3 regions of the Pedobacter antarcticus genome follow, and region 1 is predicted to be linked to each of the others. Evidence: riboswitches for the same ligand, from Rfam matches in the RefSeq annotation. Region 1 holds a riboswitch; each other region holds the start of a gene.
What was found. Region 1 has a riboswitch for S-adenosylmethionine ahead of BLR53_RS00910 (SusC/RagA family TonB-linked outer membrane protein). Riboswitches for the same ligand answer to the same signal wherever they lie in the genome.
Positions count from the first base shown of each region.

Region 2: another riboswitch for S-adenosylmethionine. It lies ahead of BLR53_RS13540 (TlpA disulfide reductase family protein); the one in region 1 lies ahead of BLR53_RS00910 (SusC/RagA family TonB-linked outer membrane protein).
Region 3: another riboswitch for S-adenosylmethionine. It lies ahead of BLR53_RS02120 (O-acetylhomoserine aminocarboxypropyltransferase/cysteine synthase family protein); the one in region 1 lies ahead of BLR53_RS00910 (SusC/RagA family TonB-linked outer membrane protein).

Region 1 covers NZ_FNGZ01000001.1:197,312-207,564, forward strand. The annotation lists gene BLR53_RS00870 (hypothetical protein) at 21-392, shown strand; gene BLR53_RS19745 (lmo0937 family membrane protein) at 552-704, opposite strand; gene BLR53_RS00875 (DUF892 family protein) at 782-1,279, opposite strand; gene BLR53_RS00880 (helix-turn-helix domain-containing protein) at 1,503-2,351, shown strand; gene BLR53_RS00885 (amidohydrolase) at 2,433-3,779, shown strand; gene BLR53_RS00890 (MFS transporter) at 3,783-4,973, shown strand; gene BLR53_RS00895 (hypothetical protein) at 5,120-5,692, opposite strand; gene BLR53_RS00900 (hypothetical protein) at 6,056-6,607, shown strand; gene BLR53_RS00905 (hypothetical protein) at 6,626-6,859, opposite strand; SAM riboswitch class I at 6,998-7,105, shown strand; gene BLR53_RS00910 (SusC/RagA family TonB-linked outer membrane protein) at 7,402-10,253, shown strand, end outside.
Region 2 covers NZ_FNGZ01000006.1:128,175-138,427, forward strand. The annotation lists gene glpK (glycerol kinase GlpK) at 1-1,189, shown strand, start outside; gene BLR53_RS13535 (MIP/aquaporin family protein) at 1,237-1,962, shown strand; SAM riboswitch class I at 2,076-2,185, shown strand; gene BLR53_RS13540 (TlpA disulfide reductase family protein) at 2,270-3,262, shown strand; gene BLR53_RS13545 (SusC/RagA family TonB-linked outer membrane protein) at 3,622-6,663, shown strand; gene BLR53_RS13550 (RagB/SusD family nutrient uptake outer membrane protein) at 6,679-8,025, shown strand; gene BLR53_RS13555 (M14 family zinc carboxypeptidase) at 8,052-10,253, shown strand, end outside.
Region 3 covers NZ_FNGZ01000001.1:516,592-526,844, forward strand. The annotation lists gene BLR53_RS02115 (homoserine O-acetyltransferase family protein) at 1-998, opposite strand, end outside; gene BLR53_RS02120 (O-acetylhomoserine aminocarboxypropyltransferase/cysteine synthase family protein) at 1,024-2,328, opposite strand; SAM riboswitch class I at 2,550-2,662, opposite strand; gene BLR53_RS02125 (trans-sulfuration enzyme family protein) at 2,804-3,919, opposite strand; gene BLR53_RS02130 (lipocalin family protein) at 3,985-4,479, shown strand; gene mqnE (aminofutalosine synthase MqnE) at 4,659-5,855, shown strand; gene BLR53_RS02140 (menaquinone biosynthetic enzyme MqnA/MqnD family protein) at 5,919-6,644, shown strand; gene mutS (DNA mismatch repair protein MutS) at 6,735-9,344, shown strand; gene BLR53_RS02150 (C40 family peptidase) at 9,356-9,865, shown strand; gene BLR53_RS02155 (3'-5' exonuclease) at 10,041-10,253, shown strand, end outside.

The sequences.
Region 1 (10,253 bases):
TTTATCTAATATATATAAATATGATAATCCTTAAGATTTCTATCCTATGCGGAGTTTTGCTTTTGAACGCACAAAATTATACCAAGAACTGGGAGGGTAGTGATCTGCCCGGCCATAGCTTTGCTAAGTTCGAAGATTTCAACGGAAAGCAGGACTTTAAAGTTAAGCTCGATAAAAATGAAAGTTTCGTTTTTAATTACACAGCTAATGTGAAAAAGGGCGAACTTCATCTGGAAGTTAAATCTCCAGGCGGAACGGTATTCACAAAGAACATTACAGGGACAGATTCAGGTGAGTTAAAGGTGCTGAACCTAAAGGGAGAACAGTACAAATTCATTTTCCGGGCCAAACATGCCGAAGGCAACTTTGACATTAAATACAAAAAGATATAGGAAAAATGACCCTATCTTGTGATTACACAACAGTCACTGAGTAGAATCAATGCAAAATATACATTGAGGCTTATTCGTAAAAGTAAAAAGGCCCGTTTTACTCTACCCATAGATAGTGTCTTATCTTTAGGATCGGTGTTAAAACGGGCCTTTTCTGATTTAGGCGGCTCGTCTGATTACCCCTAAAATGATTGCAATGATAGCGATTACAATAAGGACGTGAATAATTCCGCCGGTGTAATATCCGCCTAAGAAACTAATGGCCCAAATGATGACCAGTATGACTGCGATAGTATAAAGTAAATTTCCCATAGGTTTGAGTTTTAATTAGGATTCGAATCTACAACCGCTTTCAACGCATTTTGTTTTTGGATTTTTTCAAAAATAATCTACATAGACTCTGGATAGATAATATTTCCAGAGATTTGCAATAGATAACTATTGCTGTTTTGATTATCTTTTGAGCACTGTTCTAATAAGATAGCATCCTCATCTTGCTGTAAAGTCAGGGCCATAAGATGTAAGGATTGATAAGCAGAAACTTTCAGCTGAAAGATGAGCTGACCATACTCCAAAATGTCAATATCTCTTGCACGTGATGATTTTTTTTTGGGTTTTATTAAATCAGCACACAGCTTTAGTAGTGTGTCAGTCAGGATGTCGTTTGTGTTTGCGCCCTTAATTTTTTGACGTGTCATACATTGTTTGAGCCTTTCAATATGCTGATCCATTTCCGTAGATGACGGAGAGAGAGCCGTTTTTAACTCGTCGGTAAAGGCTGCTGCTGACATGTCACGGAAACATTTCAGATATTTCTTTTCCCTGTCCATCAGAGCTGCCAACCGTTGAGAATATACAGCCGACAGATTTAGTGTAGTTTCGTTCATATGTTCCAATTTTATGCTTTTGTAGAGGAGAATGAGACAACAAAACCAAATCGAATAGGTTTAGGTTATTCGTTTATGAACTAAAAAAGGGGCAAGGTGAAAAACATTGAGCTCGACGGCCCAAAATTCGCTATGAAGCCCGCTTATGAACACATATGTCGAAAAAGATAACCGGCCAATTACAAGTTTATATTATAATCGAATGATTTTGTAATTTCCCCTGGTGAAAGCAAAATCCAACATCCCGGTACTTCGAATCAACGATTTTCAAATTGATCTGCAGTCAGACGGCAGTATTCAGTATCATGAAATTTTTGGTTCCAGGTTGATTGATAAAGCTCATCAGCACGACTTCTTCCTTTTTCTGCTATTTGAAAACGGTGGGGGCACCCATACTATTGATTTTATAAAACACGACGTTTCCTCACACCAGCTACACCTGTTATTCCCGGGTCAGGTACATACCTGGAGCTTATCCGAAAACACACGTGCTTTTCAGATAATGATTAGCAAACGGATCTTTGAGATCTTCGCTACTTCATTGCGTTATGATCTGATACGCTATCAGGAAAATCCTGTACTGGCACTTAGCGCGACAGCCTTTCAGCAGCTTTTATACGAATTTAAAGAAATTCAGGCAGAACTAAGCCTGGAAACCAGGCTGTGGGACATTATCAGCTCCAGATGCAGGATTATTGCGCAACTGGCTAGCCGTGAAGCTGAAGAAAGATTCGCCGGGCTGACGGCTTATCAAACTAAACCGATATTAGTCGACTATCTTTCCTTAATAGAGCTGAACTTTAAACAGCAAAGGTCGGTGGCATTTTACGCTGAAAAATTAAATATAACACCAAACTATCTTAATATACTCTGTAAAAAACACTTTCATAGTTCTGCAACATCATTCATACATAACAGATTAATTCTGGAGTCTAAAAGATTATTACTCACCTCTAAAAATTCGGTAAAAGAGATAGCTTATGAATTGGGTTTTTATGATCTGGCTTACTTCTCTAAATTTTTTAAAATGCAGACCGGCACCAGCCCGAGAGAATTCAGGTTGCCATTATAATTATAAATTTTACAAGTAATGGGATGAATAAGACCTTCTGTAACCACGGTGTGGTTATAACTTTGTATAAAAAAGAATATTATGTCTGTACAATCAATTTCACGCAAAGATTTTATAAAAAATTCATCAATTCTGATAGCAGCCGGTACCGGTATATTGGGGCCTTCCTCCGCATTTGCCGGGGACAGATCTCCTAACGATTTATTAAAAGCTAAATCCGCTGCAAACAAAGGCTTTATTTTAAAAAACGTCAGACTGGAAACCGGTTTTGATTACGAAGATGATGAAGTCAGCCATACCAAAACAAACCTTTTTACTGTGCAAGTCAGTGATGGTAAGATTAAGTCGATTTTGCCTAACCAGCCCAATTCAGATGCAATCGATGCAAAGGGACTATTGATGCTTCCGGCATTTCGGGATATGCATATTCATTTGGACAAGACGGGCTATGGTTTACCCTGGAAGGCCAATCCGAATAAACGAAAGACTGTGAAAGATATGATCGCATATGAACAGCAAATTATCCCTGAATTGCTTAAAACGTCAATTCCAAGGACAGAGAAGTTGATAGAACTGATGCAAAGTTACGGCACAAACTACGCCAGGACACATGTAAATATCGATCCCACGTCTGGACTTGACTCGTTAAGGCATCTGGAGAAAGCCCTAGAGAATAAACAAGACTCTTTTCATGCAGAAATAGTGGCTTTCCCGCAACATGGTATTTATTACACAAAATCGGAACAGCTCATGAAGGAAGCTGCAAAAATGGATGTAGATTTTATAGGTGGACTGGATCCTTATACCATAGACGGTGCCATAGAAAAACATATGGACCTGGTTGTTCAGCTTGCGCTGGATAATAATAAAGGTATCGACATACATCTGCATGAAGCGGGAGAGTCAGGAATGAAAACCATAAATTATCTGATAGATAAAGTAGTGGAGAACCCAAAGTTAAAAGGTAAAACATTTATAAGTCATAGCTTTGCGCTGGCGAATCTTGATGCGGCTAAAACAGAAGAGATAGCGGAAAAACTGGGCAACGCGAAAGTTGGTATTACTTCAACTATACCATTCACACGCAATGTGATGCCAATCCCTACGCTTTATAAATATGGAGTAGACGTCATGGCAGGGAACGATTGTATTATTGACTGGTGGAGTACATTTGGAAGTGGTAGTATATTGCAGAAAACGAATCTTTCTGCACAGTTATACGGGTATCGTAATGAGTTCGACCTTTCCAGAAGTCTGAGATTGGCTACTCATCATGTTCTGCCATTAGACGACAAAGGAAATCAGGTTTGGCCGAAGGCTGGTGATACAGCAGATTTCGTGCTTATAGATGCTAGTTGTTCAGCAGAAGCGGTTTCCAGAATATCACCCGTGAAATCGTTGGTCCATCGTGGAAATATTGTATACTAAATAATGAAACAGAATAAACCAGAACTCACTAAGACTACATTATGGCTAATGACTATTGCCAGCGGGCTGGTGGTTGGAAATAACTATTATAACCAGCCTTTATTGGGTTTGATCGCCAGAGATCTGTCTGTGACTGAAAGTCAGGTGAGCAATATTGCAATGCTTACACAAGTAGGTTACGCATTTGGATTACTCTTCATTGTCCCTCTGGGTGATATGTTTCTTAGAAAACGGCTTATTCTGATTGATTTTTGTTTTATCATCCTTTCCTTGCTCGGAATGACCTTAGCTCCAAACCTCGGTTGGCTGTTACTTGCAAGTTTTACAGTTGGTTTTACCTCGGTAATCCCACAGATGTTTGTTCCGATGGCTGCAGAACTAGCCAAAAGAGAAAAGCAGAGCTCTGCAATCGGGATGGTTATGAGCGGGTTGTTAATTGGTATTCTCTTGTCTCGAGTGGTCAGTGGCTTTGTCGGGGATTTATGGGGTTGGAAAGCGATGTACTATATTGCTGCAGCACTGATGGTAATCCTGGCTGGAATGGTCGCTGTAAAATTACCTGAAGTTCCGCCGTCATTTAAAGGCAGTTATACTGCTTTGATGAAATCCCTTATTCATTTGACCAGAACTCAGCCCGTACTTCGCCTTGCAGCATTCCGCGGAGCGGTGGGCTTCGCTGCATTCAGTGCATTCTGGACGATATTGGTGTTTCATTTGAAGGGTCCGCCATTTTATGCGGGCGCTGCAGTTGCCGGATCATTTGGAATAATTGGTGCCGCCGGTGCGCTGGCAGCAGCACTAGTCGGTAGAATTAGTAAAAGCGTAAAACCTTTCACTATTGTTCTGGCAGCAATTATGATGCTTATTTTGAGTTGGGTAGTTTTCTATTTTGCCGGGTATACATATATCGGGCTAATTTGCGGCATAATACTTATTGATCTGGGTTTACAATCCATGCATATTATGAATCAGGCTGGTTTTTTTGCCTTAAATCTGGGAGCGACCAATCGCCTGAATACAGTTTATATGTTTAGTTACTTTATAGGTGGTTCGATAGGTACTTATCTGGCATCTTTAGCCTGGGGATATTACCAATGGGATGGGGTCGTTATGGTTGGTTTATTTTTTACGTTTCTGGCTCTTGGAGCGCATTTGCTATACGGGAGAGTTGACCTGACCGTTGACGACAATTGAGGAAATTTTAGTGCAATGTTCCTTCTATATCGAGAAATTTCATCGTGACAGCGGGGGAGATTTCATCACTTGTATGTTGAGTATACTCAAGTTTACATTTAGTTGTATAGCTAAATGTAAACTTATATCCTGGGTTCTGTTTTAATTTATTTTCTCAGCAAGTATGATTTCTTAATCTTAAACAAGTGGTTTTTGCTCATATTAAGCAACTTAGCTAATATCGCTGCATTAACCCTGAACAGAACTGATCTCTGGTTTTTAGCAAAGGCGTTAAATCTTTCTTTCGCATTTGTCATTCGGAGCAGGATCTCTCTTTCTTTGGCTAAATGAAGGCTTTCTTCCTGTATTTCTAAAAATAGCTTACATAAATATGGACTGTCCCGAAGTATCAATTCCGCTGTATTCATCTCTAGTGCATACACCCGTGATTCTTCAATTGCCTGTATATTTTCTTCGAATGGTAACTGATTGGAAAAGACCCCGGCAGGCGATATAAATCCGTTGTCGATTATCCAGGAAGGATAGGTTAGTTCGTTGATGATGCAGCTACCCATCACCAGTCCCTCTTCTACATAGTATAAAGTAGGATATGAATATCCACTGTTGTCCAGTGACATTCCCTTTCTGACTGTAAGTTCTACAAAAAGATCTTTGAAGGCCGTAATATCGTGGAACTGGGTAGCCCGCATAGACAATAATTTTTTATGTAGTTCTTGCATAGTACAATTAAGCAAATATCTTTTATATAAAAGATAACATTTGATTCTATTTGAACATGATCATAGTTTTTGTTGAAATTTTTCCTATTTAAAATCTAACTAACTCTACAAATACTAAATACCTATATAGTATTTTGTATATTTCCCCATAGATGCATTCATTTTGCGTAAGCAACTGGTTAAAGCTTCATCCAAATTCCTTATCTGGCAAAATGGAAAAGTCGATCAGGCTTGAGCTGTGAGTTTAGGTTGGACTGAGAAAAAAATCTATCAATTTCTAAAGCTCTTAAGGTTTTATATAGCGAATATCCTGTTTAGTTTATCTTTGTCTCCGCAATAATGCCGAGCTCAATAGCTATTTGAATGAAATCTGTTAAAAAATGTGACCTATCTGTATTCGTGTTGATTTTCTTTTGCTGTTTATCTTTTACCCTATCTGCACAGGAATCCAGAAGTGGTGCGCGTAAGCTTTCAGACAGACCATATTTTCTGGAACACGAGCTAAAAAGTAAGGATAGCCTGTTTGCCGTAGACACTCTTACGCTCAAAACGTATATCACATTTGACAGTCTTGATGTGGAATTGCTGAAAGCACCTGTATTAAGGGAGATTTTATTAGGAGAAGCCAGGATTGGCAGGCCCGCAACTTATCAGACAATGGTAACTTATATAGCTTACTACCGGCAGACAGTCGCTTACAGAGAGTTTCGTGAAAATTTGTCGCTATTTAAACGAATGGAATCTCTGAAAGTAAACCCTTTGAATTGGGAAATGGACAAGGTGCTTTTTAACCGCCTTGGGTTTACTGAAAGCGATCTGGAAGATTTTAAGTCCTACATTTCGTCTCCTGAACATGCTGATATGAACTATAAGCAGGCCTATATAGGTTACATGAATGAAATAATGGCCTTATAAATGTAAATTAACTATTGATTAATCCTTGTCTTGTGTTGGTGTGGTTAACATTTCCTTCCCACTTCCTTTGCTGTTTCTTCGGACTTCCTTCGCTGTTCCTTCGGTCAGAATCGAATAAGGAGCGAGGGAAAAGCGGATGATTTTTAAATGAAAATCGACCAAATGCAAAACTGTATACTTTCTTCCGGAGAAAATATAGCGGCCTGATAAAGCGAAGCTGAAAAAGCTTAATAAAAAGCTTTTTATTTTCATCGGTCAGCTTATTAGGCTACTAATTAAATAGTCAAATATAGCTGGCTATTATGCGCAGATAAAAAATATTCAAATAAATTCTACAGAATAAGTAGTTTTTAAATTATGAATGATATATTTGCCCCGGTTATTTTAAAGAACTTATCAAGAAAGGTGGAGGGAATGGCCCTTTGAAGCCTTAGCAACCGTCCGTGAAAATGGAAATGGTGCTAATTCCATCCCGGGACAGCCCGGGGTAGTTAAGTCAGTTGAATGCAAATAATTTATGTCTGACATAAACGCAAGCACTTCTGATTTTCAGCGGTGTTTTTTTTTGCCGCTTTTAATTGTATTGGATGTTTAATTTAAATGAGTACAGATGTAAAAACATTACCTAAGAGTGATCTACCCTCAGCCAGACCGGATTACGTTTACGTATTGGCTGTCTGGACAAACAAATTTTAAAGACACCTCCTGTTATATTTCGAGTTTAAAAAAAAGCGGACGTAAGCCGCAGTGGGATTGGTATGTCTAAATTTTCTTATCATCAATAATCAATAATTATGTTTAAAAGTATAAAACTGTCAGCGATACTCTTCCTGATATTGCTTTCACAACTGACTTTCGCACAGGATACCACTATTAAAGGAGTTGTTAAAGCCTCCACGGGGGAGACATTACCGGGTGTGTCCGTAGCCCTTAAAGGCTCCTCTCAGGTGGTTGCTACAGACATCAACGGCTCTTTTTCTATTGTCGCGCCGGACAGAAGCATACTGGTGTTTTCTTATATAGGTTTTCAAGTACAGGAACTCCAGATTAATAGAAATGCAGGCGCATTACTGGTCACATTACAGCCGACTGAAAATGCGCTTAATGAAGTTGTCGTGACCGCACTGGGTATTAACAGGCAAAAAAAATCATTGGGGTATGCCGTGCAGGAAATCAAGGGTCAGGATTTGGCGGAGGCGAAAGAAACGAATTTAGTTAATGCGCTGGCTGGAAAAATCGCCGGTGTGAGAGTAACGAACAGTCAGGGAGACATGGGTTCCTCAAGAGTGGTGATACGTGGGGAAACCTCCATTTCAGGAAATAACCAGCCTCTGTTCGTAGTAGATGGGATTCCGGTGGATAATTCTCAATTGAATTCTGCAGGTGCACGTGATTATGCTAATGCCATTTCGGACATTAATGCAGACGATATAGAATCGATCAGCGTACTGAAGGGGCCAAATGCAGCTGCGCTTTATGGATCGCGTGCTGCGGCTGGTGTCATCATCATTAAAACGAAGACTGGTAAATCAAAACGAGGAGTGGGCATCACAGTAAATTCCAATACTGTGCTGGAGACTATTGCTACATTGCCTGTTTATCAAAATGCATTTGGCCAGGGTTCTGAAGGCCTGTTCAGTTATGTAGATGGAAAAGGAAAGGGTCTGAATGATGGGGTCGATGAAAGCTGGGGACCAAGAATGGATGGACGTTTATTGCCTCAGTTCTTTTCTAAAGGTGTCGCGGTTCCATTTGTCGCACACCCGGATAATGTACGTGATTTCTTTCAGACAGGATATTCATTGAATAATGGTATTGCAATTGCAGATGCAACTGAGAAATTTGATTACCGGTTATCATATAATAATTTAAAACAGGTCGGTGTAGTTCCGAATTCAGGTCAGGGAAAAAATTCAGTGACCTTGAACACAACATTAAGGCTTACACCGAAATTGAGTCTCACCGCCAATGCTAATTATAGCAAACTTGGCTCAGACAATCTTCCTGGAACTGGTGGCTCAAGGTCTACGAGTACAATGCTTCAGTTCGCTTGGTTTGGAAGACAGGTAGATATTAATGAGCTCAAAAATTATCTGGATGAAGACGGAAATACGTTCAACTGGAATAATAGCTACTATTCTAATCCTTACTGGGTTGCCTACGAAAATACGGTGTCCCAAAACAGAAACCGTTTAATTGGAAGCGTAGGTCTGAATTACAAAATTATTGATGGTCTGGACTTTAATTTTCGTACAGGTACAGATTATTATAATGACCGCAGAAAGGTTCGTGTAGCTTACGGTACGAACGGATCGCCTTTCGGCTCTTATACAGAAAGTGCTTTCACTGTTAGTGAGACTAATACAGATGGGACGCTGAATCTTAATAAAAAACTAAGTTCTGACTTTACACTAGAAGCACTCGTAGGGGCAAATATCCGGTCGAGGTATATCGAGCAGAATGATCAGAGTGCACCGCGTCTTGCAGTAGCCGGTTTGTATGCGCTGAATAACTCACGTGATCCGCTCACTTCGTCAAATATTTATAATAAGCTGAAATCTTACAGTATTTATTCTTCCGCGCAACTTGGTTTCAGAAATTATCTTTTTGCAAATATTACGGCACGTAATGATTGGTCTTCTACTTTACCGGCGCAAAACCGGTCTTATTTTTATCCTTCATTTAACGGAAGCTTTGTTTTAACGGAGGCTCTGGATATTAAGAGTGAGGTACTTGATTACGCCAAAATTCGCGGAGGCTGGTCTAAAGTTGGTAAAGATGCAGATCCTTACCGTTTAATTAACACTTACGGTTTTAGTGCCCCATTTGGGTCCAATCCACAGTTGAGTCCTTCCACAACAGATCTTAACCCTAATTTAAAACCGGAAACAACGACTTCAACTGAATTAGGAGCAGAAGCGAGTTTCTTTAACAAAAGAGTCCGTTTGGACCTGAGTTTATATAATACAAATAGTTATGATCAGATCTTGAGCGTAGATGTGAGTCAGAGCACGGGTTTTAAGTCTAAACTGCTGAATGCCGGAAAGATAAATAACAAAGGTATTGAGGTTCAATTAGGTGTAACTCCTGTTAAAAAAGCTTTCACCTGGGATGTTGATGTTAATTTTGCGGCGAACAGGAGCAGAGTCATTTCACTGGATGATGCCGGACTTCTGCAAAATTACGTAGTTGCTACTAACTCTGCTCAGGTAATTGCGTCTGTTGGACAGCCTTATGGTACCTTATTTGGAAATGCTTTTCTGAGAGATGCCGGCGGAAATATTATCGTTAACTCTACAGGCGCGCCACAAACAGATCCCTCTAAAAAGGTATTGGGAAAATATACACCAGATTGGATAGGTGGCATTTCAAATACTTTTAGTTATAAAGGACTAAGCCTTGGTGTACTTATCGATGCGAGTATCGGAGGTTCAATTTACAATGGCACTTATGCTACTGGTACTTATACAGGTGTATTGGCATCTACACTTCCGGGAAGGGGCGCCGAATTTGGCGGCATATCGTATTACTATCCGGATAATAAAAAAGCTAATGGTACTGTCCGGGTGGGCAATGGGGCTGCTGCTCCAACTGGCGCTGTTGTTTATGATGATGGTATCGTATTTAATGGTGTGAGTGCCGACGG
Region 2 (10,253 bases), on a different contig from region 1:
CGCACCCTTTTGTGAGGCATTGCAGCGTCAGGGAAAGACAGAGCTGGTACGGGACAAGACCGGATTAGTAATTGATGCCTATTTTTCTGCGTCTAAAATTAACTGGATACTTGAGAATGTCGCTGGTGCGCGCGAAAAAGCAGAAGCTGGAGAACTGGTCTTTGGAACAGTAGATACCTGGCTGGTCTGGAATTTTACCCGTGGAGAAGTCCATGTTACAGATATTACCAATGCCAGCAGAACAATGCTGTTTAATATCCGCACGCAGGAATGGGATCAGGAACTATTGGACTTATTTGATATCCCTGCATCTATGCTTCCTGAGGTTAAACAGAGCAGCGAAATTTATGGGGAGACCAAGACTACCATCTTTGCTTCAAAAATCCCAATAGCCGGAATTGCCGGCGACCAGCATGCCGCATTATTCGGACAGATGTGCCTGGATAAAGCCATGGTTAAAAACACCTATGGAACCGGATGTTTTATGCTGATGAATATAGGTGAGGAGTTTATCGCCTCTAAAAATAACTTGCTGACCACTGTTGCCTGGAAGATTGACGGAAAGATCCAGTATGCGTTTGAGGGTAGTATTTTTATAGGGGGCGCAGTCGTTCAATGGCTGCGTGATGGGCTCGGTATTATCCAGAATTCCGCAGATGTAGAGAAACTGGCTTTGAGTGTAAAGGACAACGGGGGCGTGTATTTTGTACCCGCCTTTGCGGGACTGGGAGCGCCGTATTGGAAACCTGACGTCAGGGGAACCATAGTTGGGTTAAGCAGGGGCGCTACTTCAGGCCATATCGCAAGGGCTGCAATAGAATCCATTGCTTTTCAGACCATGGATGTATTGAAAGCAATGGAAGCAGATTCGGGGATGCCGATAAAGGAATTGCGGGTTGACGGAGGTGCAACAGCTAATGACTTGCTGATGCAGTTCCAGGCAAATCTTCTAGGCTGTAATGTGATCCGGCCTTCTATAGTGGAGACGACTGCATTAGGGGCAGCCTACCTGGCAGGACTGGCGGTAGGCTACTGGGAAAGCGTTGACGAGATTAGTCAGCAATGGCAGTCGGAAAAAGTATTCGAGCCACAGGGCGGATCGGATAAGCTTAAAAATGCAATTAAAGGATGGAAGAGAGCTGTGCATGCAGCGCAAAGCTGGAACGATGAATTACCGGAAGACGTGTAATTTAATTTTCAACCGGGCAATATAATTTTCCATTTATACAATCAGATATGACACCTTTTGCAGCTGAATTTTTAGGGACAATGGTCCTGATATTACTGGGTGATGGCGTGGTAGCCAATGTCCTTTTAAATGATACGAAAGGCCAGAATAGTGGCTGGATTGTAATTACAACAGCGTGGGCTCTGGCTGTTTTTACAGGGGTTACAATCGCCGGGCCCTATAGCGGAGCACATCTGAGCCCTGCGGTAACGTTCGGACTCGCGGTTGCCGGCAAATTCCCATGGGCTGATGTGCTCAGTTATATGACGGCGCAGATGCTGGGCGCAATGGCGGGTGCATTATTGGTGTGGGTGGTCTACGCAGATCATTTTAAAAGAACCAATTCGGCACCTTTAATCCTGGCTGTGTTCTGTACAGGGCCAGCGATAAGAAACTACTTTTCTAATACATTAAGTGAAATTATCGGGGCGTTTGTTCTGATCTTCACCGTTTTTTACATCACCAGGGCGCAGATTACAGAGACTAAAACAGCGATAGGGTTGGGTACTGTTGGTGCAATTCCGGTTGCATTTGTGGTATGGGCAATTGGATTATCTTTAGGTGGAACTACTGGTTATGCGATCAATCCGGTAAGGGATCTTGGACCAAGAATTATACATGCTTTATTACCTATTAAGAATAAAGGAGGAAGTGACTGGTCATATGCATGGGTTCCTGTAGCAGGGCCAATGATCGGGGCAGGATTAGCAGCATTACTTTATCTCAGTTTATAATTTTTTTGGTCAAAAAATGCATTTTTGGAGTGTTTTCAATATTTTAAAATAATATCTATTGATTTAGTAGTATATTTTTATATCTTTGACCTGGTAATTAAAAATACCGACTATACTTATAAAGAAAGACTGAGGGAATGGCCCTGTAACGTCTTGGCAACCTCCGCTCCTGCTGCAGGAATGAAAGGTGCTAATTCCAGCTCCGAGAGGAGAAATATAAGTAATGTAGTTTACCCCGTTTGAAGGTAATGAAGCATTATTATTTTTCTGGAGTTTAACAGTATAGTTAACCTTAAAAGAAGATAAAATGAAAAGAACGCTACAAATCTTAACTGCAGGCTTACTACTAAGCACTTTGTCTTTACAGGCAGCGGATAAAAAACCACTAACGCTTACAGGTACTGTACCCGGTTTGAAATCTGGTAAAATCTATTTGCAGAAATTTTACAACAAATCTTTTATCACTATCGATTCAGCGAGTCTGAATGAGGGGAAGTTCCAGTTTAAAACACAATTGGAGCTGCCGGAACTCTACGGCGTAACGCTTTATAAAGATCAAAGTCCTTTTTATTTATTTCTGGAAAGCGGAGCGGTAAATGTGGAGCTGGACACAGCTGCTTATTACAGAGGATCCAAAGTAACAGGGTCACCCTCACAAGATCTGTTCGCTGCTTATAAAAAAGAAAGAAATGTCGACGTGTCAGCGTTTATCAAAGCTAATCCCGCTTCGATTGTTTCAGCTTATATCTTATACCGCGACTTCTCTTATAGATTAAGCCCTGAAGAAATTAAGACAAATATTGCACTGCTTGACCCTTCCCTGAAAAACACACCCTATGTAAATGTTCTGAATGAGCTGGTTACCGTATTGGGAAATGTGAGTGTAGGAAAAAAAGCACCGGATTTTCATTCGGTTACTCCAGAAGGAAAAACAGTAAATCTGCGCGATTTTCAGGGTAAATATGTGCTGGTAGATTTTTGGGCTGCCTGGTGTCCTCCATGTAGAAAAGAGAATCCAAATCTGGTAGCTGCCTATAAACAGTATAATGATAAAGGTTTTGAGATTTTAGGTGTTTCATTGGACAAAACCAAAGAAGCCTGGGAAAAGGCTATCAAAGATGACCATTTAGCTTGGACGCAGGTCTCAGACCTTGCTTTCTGGGATAGTGCGCCAGCGAAATTATATGGTGTAAGAGCCATTCCTTCCAATGTCTTGTTAGATCCTCAGGGTGTCATTGTTGGCAGAAACCTTCGCGGAGAAGAATTACAGCAAAAATTAAAAGAACTTTTCGATAAATAATCCAGACACAAAAAACACCCTTTATATTAACCTCAATAAACATGACTCAGAACCAAATTAATTCCAGGTCTCTCCCTGCTGTGCAGACGTCGATTAATCTTATTACACTTTCTCCAGTTTCTCTTGATTGCATGACTCCCATGCGATGTTGTATGATGGCATAATCCTGCCTCATACAAGCCGTATTACGGCTTTTCATTTCTAATTTCAGCTATAAAATGATGCGCCCGAATAGGGGGCCAGGGATAGCTATATCTATTATTTCGTGTGAAAATTCCGGGTTGGAACTGTAGCGTGGCTTTGCTATGCCATCCATCTACCTGTTTGAATTCATACCTGTTTCTTATAAATCAGCTTAAATGAAAACAAAATTACTATTTATAATTTGGGTCCTATTCGCTCTGGAAGTCCAGGCGCAGGACAGGACCATTACTGGTAAAGTGGTTGATCAGACTGATCAGCAGCCTTTACCAGGAGTGAGTATCAGGGTTTCAGGGCAGAAGTCCGGAACATTAACCAATACTGACGGGACATTCAGTATTCGTGTTGCTGAAGCAGAAAAAAGTCTTTTATTCAGCTATATCGGATACTTAGGTAAAACCGTTCAGCTTAGGGATATCGGTAAAGTGATTGCACTGGAGCCCGATCTTCAGCAACTTAGCGAAGTAGTTGTAACAGGCTACAGTACCCAGGAACGTAAGTTTATCGCTGGTTCTATTACCACATTAAAAGGAGAGGACCTGACTGCAACCGGCGGATCTGGATTCAATCAACTTATTCAGGGTAAAGCTGCCGGCGTACAGGTATCTTCCAACTCCGGTGTTCCTGGTGGAGGTATCACTTTCCGGATTCGTGGAAATAACTCGATAAATGCATCTGTAGAACCATTATATGTTATCGATGGTGTATTTGTAAATAGTAGCAATTCCATCAGGGCCGGTCTGGGTAACCAGACTGCATCAAACCCACTTGCAGATATTAACCCTGAAGATATCGAATCATTGGTTATCCTTAAAGATGCCAGTGCAACAGCCATCTACGGATCTATGGGCGCTAATGGAGTTGTGCTGGTCACGACTAAGCGCGGTAGTTTAAACACTAAAGCGAAAATCAACCTGAGTACTTATCAGGGCTGGTCTGAAGCTGTAAATAAATTCAAGAGCGTTAGTGGCGCTGAGACAGCGATGCTGGCTAATGAGGCGGTGCTGAATACAGGACTGGATCAGAAGAAAGATCCTTCCACTATTGTGCTTCCGTTCGCAGATCCGACTTCCCAGCCCACATATGACCGTGTAAGCGGACTGTTCAGAACTGCAAAAACTTCAAATTACGAAGTATCTGCACAAGGAGGTTCTGCAACAAGTACCTACTATACTGGTGTAGGCTATCTAAAACAAGAGAGTGTAGTGAAGCCTTCGGATTTTGAAAGATTTACCGGGCGTTTCAATTATGACAACCGGTTAACCGATAGATTAAAAATTGGAACCAGCTTTAATTTTACCAGGACTGAAAGAGCATTGAGTGGAAGTGATAATAATCCGACTGGTGTAATTAACTCAGCCATTTTCCCAAGGTCATATTTGCCTATCTACAAGCCAGATGGAACGTATGCCCGTTATGGAAGTTTTGATAACCACCTGGCACTGATAGAAAACCTGGATAACCATGCGGTTGGGTGGCGTACGATTGGTAATGTATTCGGAGAGTATACAATCCTGCCGGAATTAAAGCTGAGAACCAGCTGGAGTATCGATAATAACAGCGTATATGAGAATAGCTACAGTAATACATTGATTAGTGCTGGTATTGCCTCTAATGGTTCTGCAGCATCCTATGAAACAAAAAATCTGGTCTTAACAAATGAGCAGGTATTAACCTATATCAAATCCTTCGGTGAGAATAAAAAGCATAATATCAATGCATTGGTTGGGAATACCATTTATTCCAAATTATATGAGACTACCAGCGCTTCCGGAACCGGATTTGCAACCAATTCTTTGAGGTCGATAGATAATGCAGCTATCCGCTCCGGATCTTCAGCCCGCTCGCAGAATAAAATGGTTTCTTTTTTTGGTAAAGCAAGTTATACCTATGACAACAAGTACACTATTGATGGAAGTATTCGTGCTGATGCCTCTTCGAAATTCGGGATCAATAAACAATGGGGTTATTTCCCATCAGGAGGACTTACCTGGAGAGCTGGACAAGAGACTTTTATCAAAGATCTGAACATATTTGATGAACTGAAATTCCGAGGTAGTATAGGCCTTTCCGGTAATCAGAATGGTATAGATGACTATGCAGCACTCGGTTTATGGTCGGCAGGATATAATTACCTGGAGACAGCTGGTACAGCACCATCACAATTGGCTAACCCGGACTTAACCTGGGAGACTACCCGTCAGATAGACTTGGGCACTGAGTTCTCCATCTTGAAGAAAAGGCTGAACGTTTCCTTTGATTATTATAATAAATACACCTATGATCTGTTGCTGAACGTGCCTGTGCCTTATCGTTCGGGTTTTAGCTCTTATCTGCAGAACTACGGTGCAGTTAGAAATAAAGGTCTGGAATTAAGCATCAGTTCAGTAAATGTGGAAACTAAAAATTTCAGCTGGACTACAGAATTCAATGTGTCAAAGAACAACAATAAGATCGAAAAATTAGCCTCTGATATTACGTTAGGTGCCTCAGGAAGAAATATTTCAATCCTGAGAGAAGGTTACGCAGTAAACTCTTTCCAGTTGTACAAACAATTATATGTAGATCCAAAAACAGGTAATGCTGTTTATGACGACGTAAATGGAGACGGTCTGATCACTTCCGCTGACAGACAGATTGTAGGTAATGCTTTACCTAAATATACAGGAGGATTAAACAATACGGTTAAGGTTAAAAATTTCGATCTGAATGTCTTCTTTATCTTTCAGCAGGGAAATAAAATCATGAACATGAACGATTTCTTTCTGGTTCATGGTGGAACACAAAGTAATATTGGTTTCCTGCCAAGACAACTGGAGAGATGGCATTATGAAGGACAACAAACAGATATTCCGAGAATGACCACTTTCAGCGGAGACCCCACTGTAAATGGCGGATCTGCAAATAACTACGGAGGAAATGTAGCCAGTCTGAGTAGCCGTTATCTGGAAGATGGGTCATTTATACGTTTAAAAAATGTGTCATTGGGTTATACTATACCTACTGTAACCAGTGCGAGATGGGGTATCAGCAGAGCACGGATTTATGTTTCAGGTTCTAACCTTTTAACCTTCACCAAATACAAAGGACTTGATCCAGAAGTAAGTTCACAAAGTAGTAATCAGAATACTGCCGGGTATGACTGGGCCACGGTACCGCAATCACGAACTATACAAGTAGGCGTTAATGTCAGCTTATAATTAAAAGATATTCTCATGAGAACTCAAAAAATAACTCTTACCGCAGCCTACCTGTTTAGTTTAACTTTACTGCTTGGCTCCTGCAAAAAATATTTAGATGTGGTACCTAATAATGCCTTGCCAACAGCATCGGCCATTATTGATGCCGGTACAGCCAGGGCGGCAATTATCGGGACATATGATGGTTTGCAAAATTACTACAGTGCAGATTACCCAACTTTAGGTACAATAACAGCAGATAATGTGATTTTTAATGGCACGCTGAGTGAATACCTTCAGCTGGATCAGAACGCGATTCCTACAGATAATGTAATCACTGTTTCTGCTTATAGAAAGATATATCGCATGATAAATTCTGCGAATGGTGTGATTGCTGGAATTCCCGGAGTAAATGATCCGCTATTAACCCCTGAAGAGAAGAATAAAATACTTGGAGAAGCTTATTTTCTGCGTGCAATTGGATATTTTGATCTGGGCAGAGGATGGGGAGGTGTCCAAATTCAGTTAAATCCAACGGTAGATCTGAATGCGCTGAAAGGTGTAAAAAGAAGTACGCTAGCCCAGACTTACGATCAGGTACTGGCAGATCTGGTTAAGGCTGAAGAATTATTACCTGCCGACGATGCCAATACCCGTAACCGGGCTCAAAAAAGTACAGCAAGAGCTTTACGAGCCCGTCTGAATCTGTACAGGGAAAATTGGACAGAAGCGGAAGCTTATGCAACCCAGGTTATCAATCAGCCTAAATTTAAACTGGTAGACAATTATAAAACGTTTTTCACCAGTCCTTTTTTAAGCTCCGAATCAGTTCTGGAACTAAGTTTTTCTGCAAATGACAGAAACAGTTTCTGGAATCTGTGGTACCCAAGTTCTTCCGGCGGACAGTTTACGCTTAAACCTTCAGATGGCTTTGTTTCCAAAATTAATAATCCGGCAATCGGCGGAAGCAGAAAAAGCTTAGTGGCTGGTTCAGGAACTACAGTTTACGGGGTATTGTATAATACCGCTGGTGTGAGCGTAGACCCTGCTTACCTGATCCGGATTGCAGAATTATATCTGATCCGTGCAGAGTCAAGGGCAAATTCAGGAAATCTGGATGGCGCGAGAGCAGATCTAAATGTAATCAGAACAAGAGCTGGAGTTGCACCGCTTACAGGTGGCAATAAAGAACAAGTACTTCAGGCGATAGCAGATGAGAATAGTTTAGAGTTTGCTTTCGAAGCGCATCGCTGGTTCGATCTGGCCAGAACCAAAAAAACAGGCGAGGTACTTGGAGTGACTAATCCGAATTTCTGGCTGTTTCCTATCCCTTATTCAGATATTCTTTCTGATCCGGATGTTGTACAAAACCCAGGCTATTAATTTCTAAAATCAACGCAAACCATTATATGAAACTACACAAATCACTTTTACTAAGTCTGTCTCTGGTTTTTCTGGCCGGGCTGGCCCGGGCTCAGCAGCAATACTTTTTCCCGGGGGCCGGTCAGTTTGACCCTAAAGTACCTACGCCGGAACAATTTCTGGGCTATCCGATAGGAAGTCACTATACACGCCATGACCAGGTTGTCGCCTATTTTAAAGAACTGGAAAAGACATCTGACCGTGTACACCTGCAGTTTATCGGAAAGACCTATGAAGAAAGACCACAGCTGATCGCTACAATTACTGCGGCTGCTAATTATAGTAAAATCGAGGATATTCGCAAAGAACACGTTACACTGGCAGACCCGGCGAAGACTATTCTGGGCGCGAGCTCGCCTGTTGTGGTATTATTAGGGTATAGTGTTCACGGAAACGAAACCTCCAGCGGAGAAGCAGCTTTATTAACTGCTTATTACCTGGCGGCGAACCAAAATCCTGAAACTACGAAATGGTTACAGGAAGCTGTAGTGCTAATTGATCCCTCACTGAATCCTGACGGAAGAGACAGGGCTGCAAACTGGCATAACGCCTATAAATCATTTCCTCCGGTTTCTGATCCGGCAGACAAAGAACACCAGGAAGGATGGCCGGCGGGCAGAACTAATCACTTCTTTACAGATTTGAACCGGGATTGGTTAAGTGCTGCACAAGTGGAAAGTCAGAACCGACTGGCTGTTTTTCACCAATGGTATCCAAATGTTCATATCGATTTTCATGAGATGGGCACGGGCAGTACATATTATTTTGAGCCTTCACCAGCGGGACATGAAAGTCCGATTTTACCTAAAGCATCCTATGATTTTAACGCGACGCTTGCTAAATATCATGTGGAAGCACTGGATAAAATCGGATCGCTTTATTTTACCAAGGAGGCTTTTGATAACGTATCACCAATTTATGGCTCTACTTACCCAGATTTCTTTGGTGCAGTCGGTGTAACTTTTGAACAAGGAAGCTCACGCGGATTAGTACAGGAAAGTGATAATGGCCTGGTTACTTTTCCATTTACGATCAGGAACCAGCTGACAAGCGGACTGTCGACAGTTAAAGGTGCTGTTGCAGAAAAACTGAACTTATTTAAATTACAGAAAGAATTCTTCCAAACAGCATTGGATCAGGGAAGGGCTAACCCGGCTAAAGGATTTATTTTCGGAGATAGTAAAGACCTTTCTTTAACTCAGAAATTACTGGATCTGACTTTAACGCACCGTTTAAAGGTTTATCCACTTGATCAGGACCTGACTGTGGATGGTAAGAAATTTGAGAAAGGCAAAGCTTTTATTGTGCCATCTGTACAACCTAATTTCCGGATTGTTCACTCTATATTTGAGGAAACAGCGAAATTGAAAGACAGTGCTTTCTATGATAATACATCGTGGTCTGTAATTCATGCGTACGGATTGAAATATGCCAAATTAAAGGTGTTACCTGCTTTGGGAAGTACTGTTGACAAGGCTCCACAGTTAAAGACAGCATCTGCATTGACAAAAAGCACTTATGCTTATTTGCTGGACTGGTCTGACTATAATGCATCTCGTGCTTTATATGATTTACAGAAAAGAGGTATTCGTGTTAAAGCGACTTATAAGCCATTTACGGCTAATACCGCAGCTGGTAAGCAAACTTTCAGCTACGGTTCATTGGTTATACCGGTAGCTAACCAGGAAGTGTCAGCAGACAGTTTATATAAGGCCGTACTGCAGGCTGGAGTTGTTGCTGGGCTGCAATTTCAGAGCACAGGAACAGGTTTTAGTCTGGAGGGCATTGACTTAGGTAGCAATAACATCCGCACGGTTAAAAAACCAGAAGTGGCTTTACTGACTGGAACGGGTATCACAGCAGGTGAGGTGGGAGAGGTTTGGTTCTTACTAAACCAGCAATTGAACTTGCCGGTAACTAAACTGGAAGCCGGTAATTTGGGCAGAACTGATCTGTCACGCTACAGTTCTTTGGTCCTGGTATCTGGAAATTACGATGCGCTGGATAAACGCAGTGTTGAAAAAATCAGAAACTGGGTAAATGCAGGTGGCACATTAATAACTTTTAGAAATGCTTCTGAATGGGTAATCAAAGAAAAATTTGTGCAGGAAAAATTATATACCGATTCTGCTACTGCCAAAAAAGGAACAGCACAAAGATTAGATTACGTGACAAAATCAGAGACAGAA
Region 3 (10,253 bases), 320 kb from region 1:
ATGATATTAGTTAGTTCGTCGGTTTCAATCAGAAAGCCATCATGGCCATAAGCAGATAGAAGTTTCTGGAATTTGGCATGAGGGATATGGTTTGCGAGATACTCCTGTTCACAAAGTGGAAACAACAAATCATTAGGTATTCCAATTACCAGGGTATCGGCTTTAATTTGCTGCAGTGCTTCTGCAACGCTTTTTCTGCCCCGGCCAACATTATGACTGTCCATAGCCTTGGTCAGATACCAGTAGCTGTAAGCATTGAAACGTTTACACAGCTTCTCACCCTGATAATTCTGATAAGATGATGCCCGAAAGCCGTCCGTCTTCTCGTTTACACTCTCCACCTGTGTCGCAACATAAGCGTCGTAAGTACGATAGGAAAGTAAGGCAATGCTTCTGGCTGCTTTAAGACCTTTTAAACCGCCATTAGGGCTCTGGGCAAAAAATGTGCGGTCTGTAGTGATCGCCAGGCGCTGACTTTCATTGAAAGCTATTCCCCATGGGGAATGGAAAGCATTCGTCGCAATAAGTATCAGGTTTTCAGTAAAATCAGGATTGCTTACTGCCCATTCCATTGCCTGCTGCCCACCGAGTGAACCACCAATTAATACCTTAAGTTTACGGATGCCAAGGTCATCGGCGAGCAACTGGTGCGCTTTAACGATGTCTCTTATACCAAATTCCGGGAAGGAAAGGTAATAGGGCAGACCAGTAACCGGATTTGTACTCAGCGGATTGGTAGTCCCATAATGCGAACCCAATACATTTGCACAGATAATAAAATGTTCTTCCGGATTAAATAATGAGTTTTCGCCGAAAAGACCTTTCCACCAGTCCAGAACATCTGCATTTGCGGTTAGTGCATGACAAGCCCATATTACATTTGATTTATCGGCATTTAATTTACCATATGTATGATAGGCAATCTGTAAACCACGGACCTTTTTTCCGTTCTCGAGTTTAAAAAGCTTATGGTAATTGAAAATATGGTTAGATGACATATAGGCTTGTTCTTGCAATGGATTACTATAATTTTATTTTTTCGAAAGCTTGTTCAAAGTCTGCTTTGATATCGTCGATATGTTCAATTCCGACAGACACACGCAGTAATTGTGGAGTGATCCCGGCAGCCAGTTGCTCCTCATCATTAAGTTGCTGATGTGTAGTGGCAGACGGTTGGATAATTAATGTTTTTGCATCACCCACATTTGCCAGATGGCTAACTAATTCTAAAGAGTTTACGAAGTTAATCGTCTGGTCTTTATCGCCTTCCAGTTCGAAAGATAATACAGCACCGAACCCGTTTTTAAGGTATTTCTTAGCATTGAGGTGATATGGGCTGCTTTCCAGTCCGGGATAATATACTTTTTTGACCGCTTCGTGGTTTTCCAGCCAGTTAGCCAAGGCCAACGCATTATCTACATGTCTTTGAACACGAAGTGAAAGTGTTTCCAATCCTTGAATCAAAAGAAAAGAGTTAAAAGGAGATTGTGACGGACCAAAGTCTCTTAAGCCTTCAACCCTCGCCCGGATAATAAACTGAATATTTCCCAGTTCACTATTCACACCGAATACGTCACTGAAAACTAGTCCGTGATATCCTGGAGAAGGCTTACTGAATTGTTCGAACTTTCCATTTCCCCAGTTGTAATTACCGCCATCAACGATCACTCCGCCAACACTTGTACCGTGTCCGCCGATCCATTTAGTAGCGGATTGTACGACGATATGAGCACCATGTTCTAAAGGTTTAAACAAATAACCTGCAGCACCAAAAGTATTGTCGACGACTAATGGGATGTCGTATTTTTGCGCCAGTAATGCTAATTTTTCAAAATCAGGTATACTGAAGGAAGGGTTCCCAATACTTTCCAGGTAAATTCCTTTTGTATTATTATCTATTTGAGCTTCAAAATCCTCAACCTGATCAGTGGCTGCAAATTTTGCATTGATACCCAGTCTTTTAAAGGCGACTTTAAATTGATTGTAGGTCCCACCATATAAATGAGGCGAAGAGACGAAATTGTCACCAGCCTGCAGAAAATTACTCAATGCAATAAATTGAGCTGCCTGACCTGAAGAGACTGCCAATGCGGCAACTCCACCTTCCAATGCGGCAATTCTTTTTTCAAATACATCCGTTGTCGGATTCATCAGTCTGGTATATATATTACCGAATTCTTTTAGCGCAAATAGATTTGCACCATGCTCGGCACTTTTAAAACCATAAGAAGTAGTTTGGTAGATAGGGACTGCTCTTGACCCTGTCGTTGGATCGATTTCTTGTCCTGCGTGGATCTGTAAGGTTTCAAATTTATAGTTGGCTGACATATATTTGGGTTTTTAAGGTTGTAAAATGAAGTGTAGGGTGATTTATACAGCAAAGCATGCTTATCAGAACCTCGTTCAGAGGCTTTCCGGGAAAAATGGTCGGAATTAGTTTTTATTATTCAGCGCAACAACACATATAATTGTGTACGTAAGCAAGCTTAATAATATTTAAAGAAGTTTTGCGCATTCGCGCTAGAGGCATTGTAATTTTCATTTGTCTAAATTTATCTTTCCAATCAGCAATATGCTGTCTGGTCAGGAATTGGCACCTTCTCCATTTGGGAGGGTTGCCAGTGGGTCTAGGAGCCTGTCTCTCGCCACTTCTTTATAAATCAAACCTGTGCAGGCTGACTTGAAAAGCTCTCGCTTTATGGTTACAAATGTAGTGTTCTGTGATTAATATCCAAAATTAAATTTTGAATTACTCACAAAACACTCATTTGCAATAGTTTATTGTTGAGTTTTAAACTCATTTTTAGCGTAAAGCCTGCTCGAAATCGGCAATCAGATCGTTTACATCTTCAAGTCCAATAGATATCCGAATTAAATTCTGTGGCGTTTTTGTGTCAGGACCCTCTACTGAGGCCCGATGCTCAATTAAACTTTCTACACCGCCAAGACTGGTAGCTTGAGCGAACAGATGAACTTTATTAACTACTTTTTTAGCATTTTCTCCATCGCCCTTAACCAACACAGACAGCATTCCGGAAAAGCCTGTCATTTGTTTAACAGCGACTTCATATTGTGGGTGTGAAGGTAAACCAGGGTAATACACTTTTTCAATTAACGGGTGCGCTTCCAGATACTGAGCAAAAAGTAATGCGTTTTCAGCATGACCTTTCATCCGGTAATGAAGAGTTTTTAAACTTCTCAGTAACAGAAAGCAGTCGAAAGGGGAAGGAACTGCACCGCCAATCTGCTGAATATTCCTGATCTTGTCCCAATAAGCAGAAGGACCAGCTGTAATCAGGACACCGCCGAGTACATCACTGTGGCCGCCTATATATTTGGTAGTAGAATGCATTACCAGATCTGCTCCCTGCAAAATTGGATTTTGGAAACATGGAGAGGCGAAAGTGTTATCACAGGCCAGAATCAGTTGATGCGACTTTGCGATCTTAGAAATGGCCGTGAGATCAGTGATTTTAAGGAGTGGATTAGAGGGTGTTTCTGTCCAGATCATCACCGTATTTGATTTGATCGCTGGGGAGACGAGTTCAGGCTTAGTCAGATCTATAAAATCAATCTCCAGGATCCCTTCGAAAATAGACAGCAGTTGTTTTTTAAAACCCCAGTACATATCGTCGGGGGCAATAATATGGCTTCCCGGCGCTAGAGCCTGGAACGCTGCCATTCCAGCGGTATTACCTGATGAAAATGCACAGGATTCTGTTCCTTTCTCCAGTTTTGCCAATATTGTCTCTAAAGCAGTACGGTTCGGATTGCTGACACGGCTATACATGTGTCCGCCCGGGTATCCGCCGTTTTCGTCTCTGTAAAAAGTTGTAGATAAACTAATTGCAGGAGTCACATCTCCGGTTGCACTTGGTGTTATATTTCCTCCGTGGATGGCTGTAGTTTTGTTATGCATAGAATTTCTGTTAAATAGGGTTTTTGGCAGGGTTTGTGTAAGTTGACTTTCAAAAACACAAGTATATGAAAAGAATATTAGTAATAGCAGCCATTTTATGCAGTTCATTGATGGTTTTACAGAGTTGTTCATCCACAAAAAATGCTTCCGCAGGTGCTAGCCTGAAAAGAGGAAATGTGACTGGAAACTGGGTATTAAATGATATTACGTTTGAGGGAGTACCGGCAGCGAATGTGAAATCACTGTTTAATGAAGCATCTTATAAATGTTTTATAGGTAGTACCTGGAGATTGACAAACAGTGGAAATGGTTCTTATATGCTGCCTGGAACTACTGATTGCCCGAGCAGAACTCAGGACATTTTCTGGTCTGTGAGTACTGCTGACGAGACTTTCCAGTTTAAAAAACTGAATGAAGGTGATAAAGCGAAAAATGTAACAGAAGGTTACAGACTTATCCTTTCACACGCCGACGACAATAACCTGACTTTGAAGTCACCTGTTGAATACGGTAGTTCTTCTGCATATATTGTTTTGAACTACACTAAAGCAGCGAAATAACACGCTATAAACGCAATTTTCAAAGGCTGATCATCACATCATGATCGGCCTTTTTCATGTCCTGATTTTTCGAAAGCGTTGTTATGGTATAGCTATGACACAAAACTGACAGCCAAAACAGCCTCTGGAACCATCTTCTGATGTTTTTATCTTACTTTTGACTTTATAATTGATAATAAATGGACACGACACAAAAACTCGCTTTCCTGATTTCCGATAAAGATCTGTCTCCAGAACTATTGGCCATCGCAGAGAAAGTAGAGCGCGAAGAGAGAATTTCCTTTGATGACGGAGTATATCTTTATAAGTATGCGGAACTAGGTTATTTGGGTGTACTGGCTAATTATATCAGAGAGAAAAGACATGGTAACCGTACTTTCTTTAACCGTAATTTTCATATAGAACCGACGAATGTTTGTGTATACAGTTGTAACTTCTGTTCCTATTCACGTTTAATTAAGAACAAAGAAGAAGGCTGGGAAATGAGTGTCGACGCCATGATCGACGCGTTGAAAAAATATGATAATGAACCTGTAACTGAAGTACACATTACCGGTGGCGTCGTTCCAAAGCAGAACCTCGACTTTTATGCCGAATTTTTCCGCAGGTCTAAGGCACACCGTCCCGACCTTCACATTAAGGCATTAACTCCCGTGGAGTATTATTATATCTTTAAAAAAGCGAAACTCAGCCACTATGATGGTATGAAGTATATGCAGGATGCCGGACTGGACTCTATGCCGGGTGGTGGTGCAGAAATCTTCCATCCCGAGGTGCGAGAGAAGATTGCAAACGATAAATGTAACGCAGAGCAGTGGCTGGATATCCATGAACAAGCTCACAAGATTGGAATGCGTACAAATGCGACGATGCTTTATGGCCATATAGAAGAGTACTGGCACAGAGTAGATCATATGGAGCGTTTGAGACAACTACAGGATAAAACAGTTGGTTTTCAGGCATTTATTCCGTTGAAATTCCGTAATCAGAATAATCAGATGGATCATGTGCCCGAGGTTTCAGTTATAGAAGACCTTCGTAACTACGCAATTGCGAGGATTTATATGGATAATTTTGATCACATTAAGGCCTATTGGGCGATGATTAGTAGAGAAACAGCTCAATTATCTCTAAATTTTGGCGTTGATGACATTGATGGCACCTTGGATGATACGACTAAGATTTATTCGATGGCCGGGGCAGAAGAGCAGCATCCTGGTATGAGTACCAGAGAGCTTGTTAATCTCATTAAACAGGTTAAACGTGAACCGATTGAAAGGGATACGCTTTATAATGTTGTTACCGATTATACAAATGTGGAATTTGAGGAAGATGTTAAACCTCAGTTCTATAAACTTCCGGTAATTAATTCCTAGGATAAAAATTCAAAACATGAGTTTATAACCCCAAAAGGTTATAGCCATTATAAGCATATAACATTGAATAAGATACGTATTTCAGCTGTTTCCTATACTAATACTAAACCCTTCATTTACGGAATTGAACATTCCCCAATCTTACAAGAGATTGACCTGAGCCTTGATATTCCAACTGATTGTGCTGCTAAAGTAATTGATGGTACCGTAGATATCGGACTGATCCCTGTAGCGGCGATTCCATTAATTGCCGATCCGCATATTATTTCAGATTATTGTATCGGCTCGGTTGGTGCAGTCAACTCTGTGTTTATTTTTAGTCATTTACCAGTAGAAGATATTCGTACTTTACGTTTGGATGCACATTCCAGAACTTCTAACAATTTATCCAGGGTACTGCTTAAATTTCATTTCAAAAAAGACGTATCCTTCACAACTGAACCAGATGCGGTTACTGATGCTATTGTACTGATCGGAGACCGCACATTCGGCCAGAAAGATAAGTATCCCTATGTTTATGATATGGGTGAAGAATGGATGACGTTTACCGGTCTTCCTTTTGTTTATGCTGCATGGGTCGCCAATAAAAAAATAGATGCTGAATTTATAGCTGCTTTCAATCGGGCTTTAAAAAAAGGCCTGGATTCGAGAAAGGAAGTAATAAAAGGCCTGCCTGAAGTTTCTGGTTTCGATATGGAAGATTATCTGATGCACAAACTTGACTTTGAGCTTACTGCCGCCAAGAGAGAGGCTCTGCAACTCTTCCTTAATTATATTGCTGCTTTATAATTCGTATCAGATTAGCTTGAAATTGCAAAAAAAAGCACAAAGCTAATCCCTAGATAGTATATTTACAGCTTTGTAATTTTATATAACATTTTGGCTAAAGATAAAACGAAAGAGACACCGTTAATGCAGCAGTATAATGCGATCAAAGCAAAATACCCGGGTGCATTATTATTGTTCAGAGTAGGAGATTTTTATGAGACATTCGGAGAAGATGCTATTAAAACCTCCCAGATTTTAGGGATTGTATTAACCAGGCGTGCAAATGGATCTGCAGCCTATATAGAGCTTGCCGGCTTCCCTCACCACTCCCTGGACAATTATCTTTCTAAGTTAGTCAGGGCTGGTCAGCGGGTTGCGATCTGCGATCAGCTGGAAGATCCAAAAACTACCAAAACTATCGTTAAGCGCGGCGTAACCGAATTGGTTACTCCCGGCGTCGCATATAGTGATAATATCCTTAGTCAAAAGTCTAATAATTACCTTGCAGCGATCTTCCTTGATAAAAATGCAATTGGGATTTCTTTCCTGGACATCTCTACAGGAGAGTTTCATGTTGCACAGGGAAATGCAGAATACATTGATAAACTATTACAGGGGTTTAAGCCGACTGAAGTTATCTTTCAGAAAAGTAAACGCCAGGAGTTTTTTGAGCTCTTCGGCGACAGATTCTACACGTATGCACTGGAAGACTGGGCTTTTACATCCGATTATGCCGATGAAGTATTAACTAAGCATTTCGAAGTTACCTCGCTGAAAGGTTTTGGTGTTGAAAAACTGCTTACAGGTTTAGTTGCCTCCGGTATTGTACTACATTACCTAAATGAGACTGAGCACAGAAATCTTAAACATATAACCTCTATTTCCCGGATAGAAGAAGACCGATATTTATGGCTGGACAGATTCACTATCAGAAATCTGGAGCTGGTTAGTTCGGCAAACGAAAATGCAGTGACATTATTTAATGTGCTGGATCAGACTTCGACTCCAATGGGTGCTAGAATGCTGCATAAGTGGATTGTTATGCCGCTTAAAGAATTGAAGCCTATTCAGGAACGTCTGGGGATGGTTGAATACCTGATTGAACAGGATACCTTGCTGGAAGACCTGCTTACTCCTGTAAAGCTGATAGGGGATCTGGAACGTTTAATTTCCAAGGTTGGCTTGCTCCGTTGCGGCCCCAGAGAACTTTGTCAATTAAAAAAGTCGTTATATCAGATTGAGCTTATCAAAGAAAAAGCGCTCGAAACCAATAACCCGTATCTGATGCAACTTGCTTCACAGCTCGATCCATGTCTGAGCATTCGCGAGAAGTTGGAAATTGAGCTGCAACAGGAACCACCCGCTCTTCTGGTGAAAGGTAATGTCATTGCAGATGGGGTGGATCAGGAATTAGACAGACTACGGGCAATTTCTACAGGGGGTAAAGATTTTCTTGTCGAAATCCAAAAGAGAGAAGCAGCTAGTACTGGCATACCTTCGCTGAAAATTTCGTTTAACAATGTCTTCGGCTATTATCTGGAAGTAACCCATACCCATAAGGATAAGGTTCCTTCTGACTGGACACGAAAACAAACCCTGGTTAATGCCGAAAGATATATTACGCCTGAGCTGAAGGAATACGAAGAACAAATTCTTGGTGCCGAAGATAAGATTCAGCAGATTGAAGTTAGATTATATGAAGCTTTAATGTTGCAGGTTGCAAGCTATATCAGACCAATACAGCAAAATGCAAACTTAATTGCGCAACTGGACGTCCTGTTATGTTTTGCGCAGCTAAGTTTACAAAATCACTATGTCAAGCCAATATTAGATAACTCCAGAGCGCTGGATATTAAAGGCGGAAGACATCCTGTTATCGAAAAAAGACTGAAAATAGGGGAGGAATATATTACCAACGACGTATTCCTTGATAATGATACCCAACAGATTATTATTATAACCGGGCCAAATATGTCTGGTAAATCTGCGATCCTTCGTCAGACAGGTCTTATCGTGCTCATGGCGCAGATGGGTTGTTTCGTCCCTGCAAAATCTGCTGCTATCGGTCTGGTAGATAAGATATTTACGCGCGTAGGTGCATCTGACAATTTATCAGCTGGAGAAAGTACATTCATGGTAGAGATGAATGAGACGGCGAGTATTCTAAATAATATTTCAGACAGGAGCCTGATTCTGCTGGATGAGATTGGCAGGGGAACGAGTACATACGACGGAATATCCATTGCCTGGGCTATTGCAGAATTTCTGCATACTCACCCCTCAGCAAGACCCAAAACACTCTTTGCAACCCATTATCATGAACTGAATGAACTGGCTGCAACGATGAACAGGATCAGAAACTACAATGTCTCCGTGAAAGAGATGGCCGGTAAAGTAATTTTTCTGCGCAAGCTGGTTCCGGGCGGTAGTGAACATAGTTTCGGTATTCATGTGGCAAAGCTTGCCGGTATGCCACCTAAACTACTAAACAGAGCTAACGAAATCCTTAAGAAACTGGAAATTGACAGAACTGAAGGACAAAGTATTAAAGATAGTTTCAAAAAAGTACAGAACCAGGCTTATCAGCTCCATATGTTTGCTGTGGATGATCCGGTTCTGGTACAAATCAGAGATATGTTGAATAATATGGATGTAAATGTTCTCACTCCGGTGGAAGCATTATTGAAATTGGATGAAATTCAAAGGTTGATCAAACAATAAAACTAAAACCAATGAAAAAAGTATACCTACGTTATTTTCTATTGGCGCTCACCTGGACGATAATTTTCACTTCCTGTTCGAGCAGGAGACACACGTCAAATGCTAATACTGGCAGCAGAGGTGCAAAAGCGGCTGATGCGATGGCTGCATTAGATAGTAAAAAACTGTATCGTTTTATTACTGACTGGACCGGGGTTCCATACCGGTTAGGCGGATTGAATAAGAAGGGGATCGATTGCTCTGGTTTTGCGCTACTTTTAAATCAGGAGATTTATGGACAAAAGTTACCCAGGCGCTCCCGCGATCAGGCAGATGTAATCAGGAAGAAAGACTTTTCCAGACTTCAGGAGGGAGATTTGATTTTCTTTTCTTTCGGCGGACGGGAAATAGATCATGTAGGCGTATACCTAAATAACGGATATTTCGTTCATGCTTCTACTTCAAAGGGTGTAATTGTAGATGACTTGAATTTACCAGCCTACCAACGGGTGCTCATTAAAGCGGGCAGTGTCAAAAACTAAGCGTAATCTAAAATGAAAAAGACTGTTGATAAAGACCCTTTCTGGACTAAATATAAAAAATTCGCAACAACTGAAATATTGATGTATCTTATCATGATAATTGGTATTGGCTTAGGCATAATATTTCTTAGCTAAGAACTTTTGTATCAATATTAGTATTATAAAAAATATACCAATGAAATTAAATTTAATCCGTCCTCTTGCTTTTTTTGATCTGGAAACAACCGGAATTAATGTGGGATCTGACCGCATCGTTGAAATTGCAATCTTAAAAGCTATGCCAGATGGAACTGAGCAGATCAAAACTCTCCGTGTCCATCCTGGTATGCCTATTCCGCTTCAATCATCTTTGATTCATGGTATATACGATGAACATATTGCAGATGCT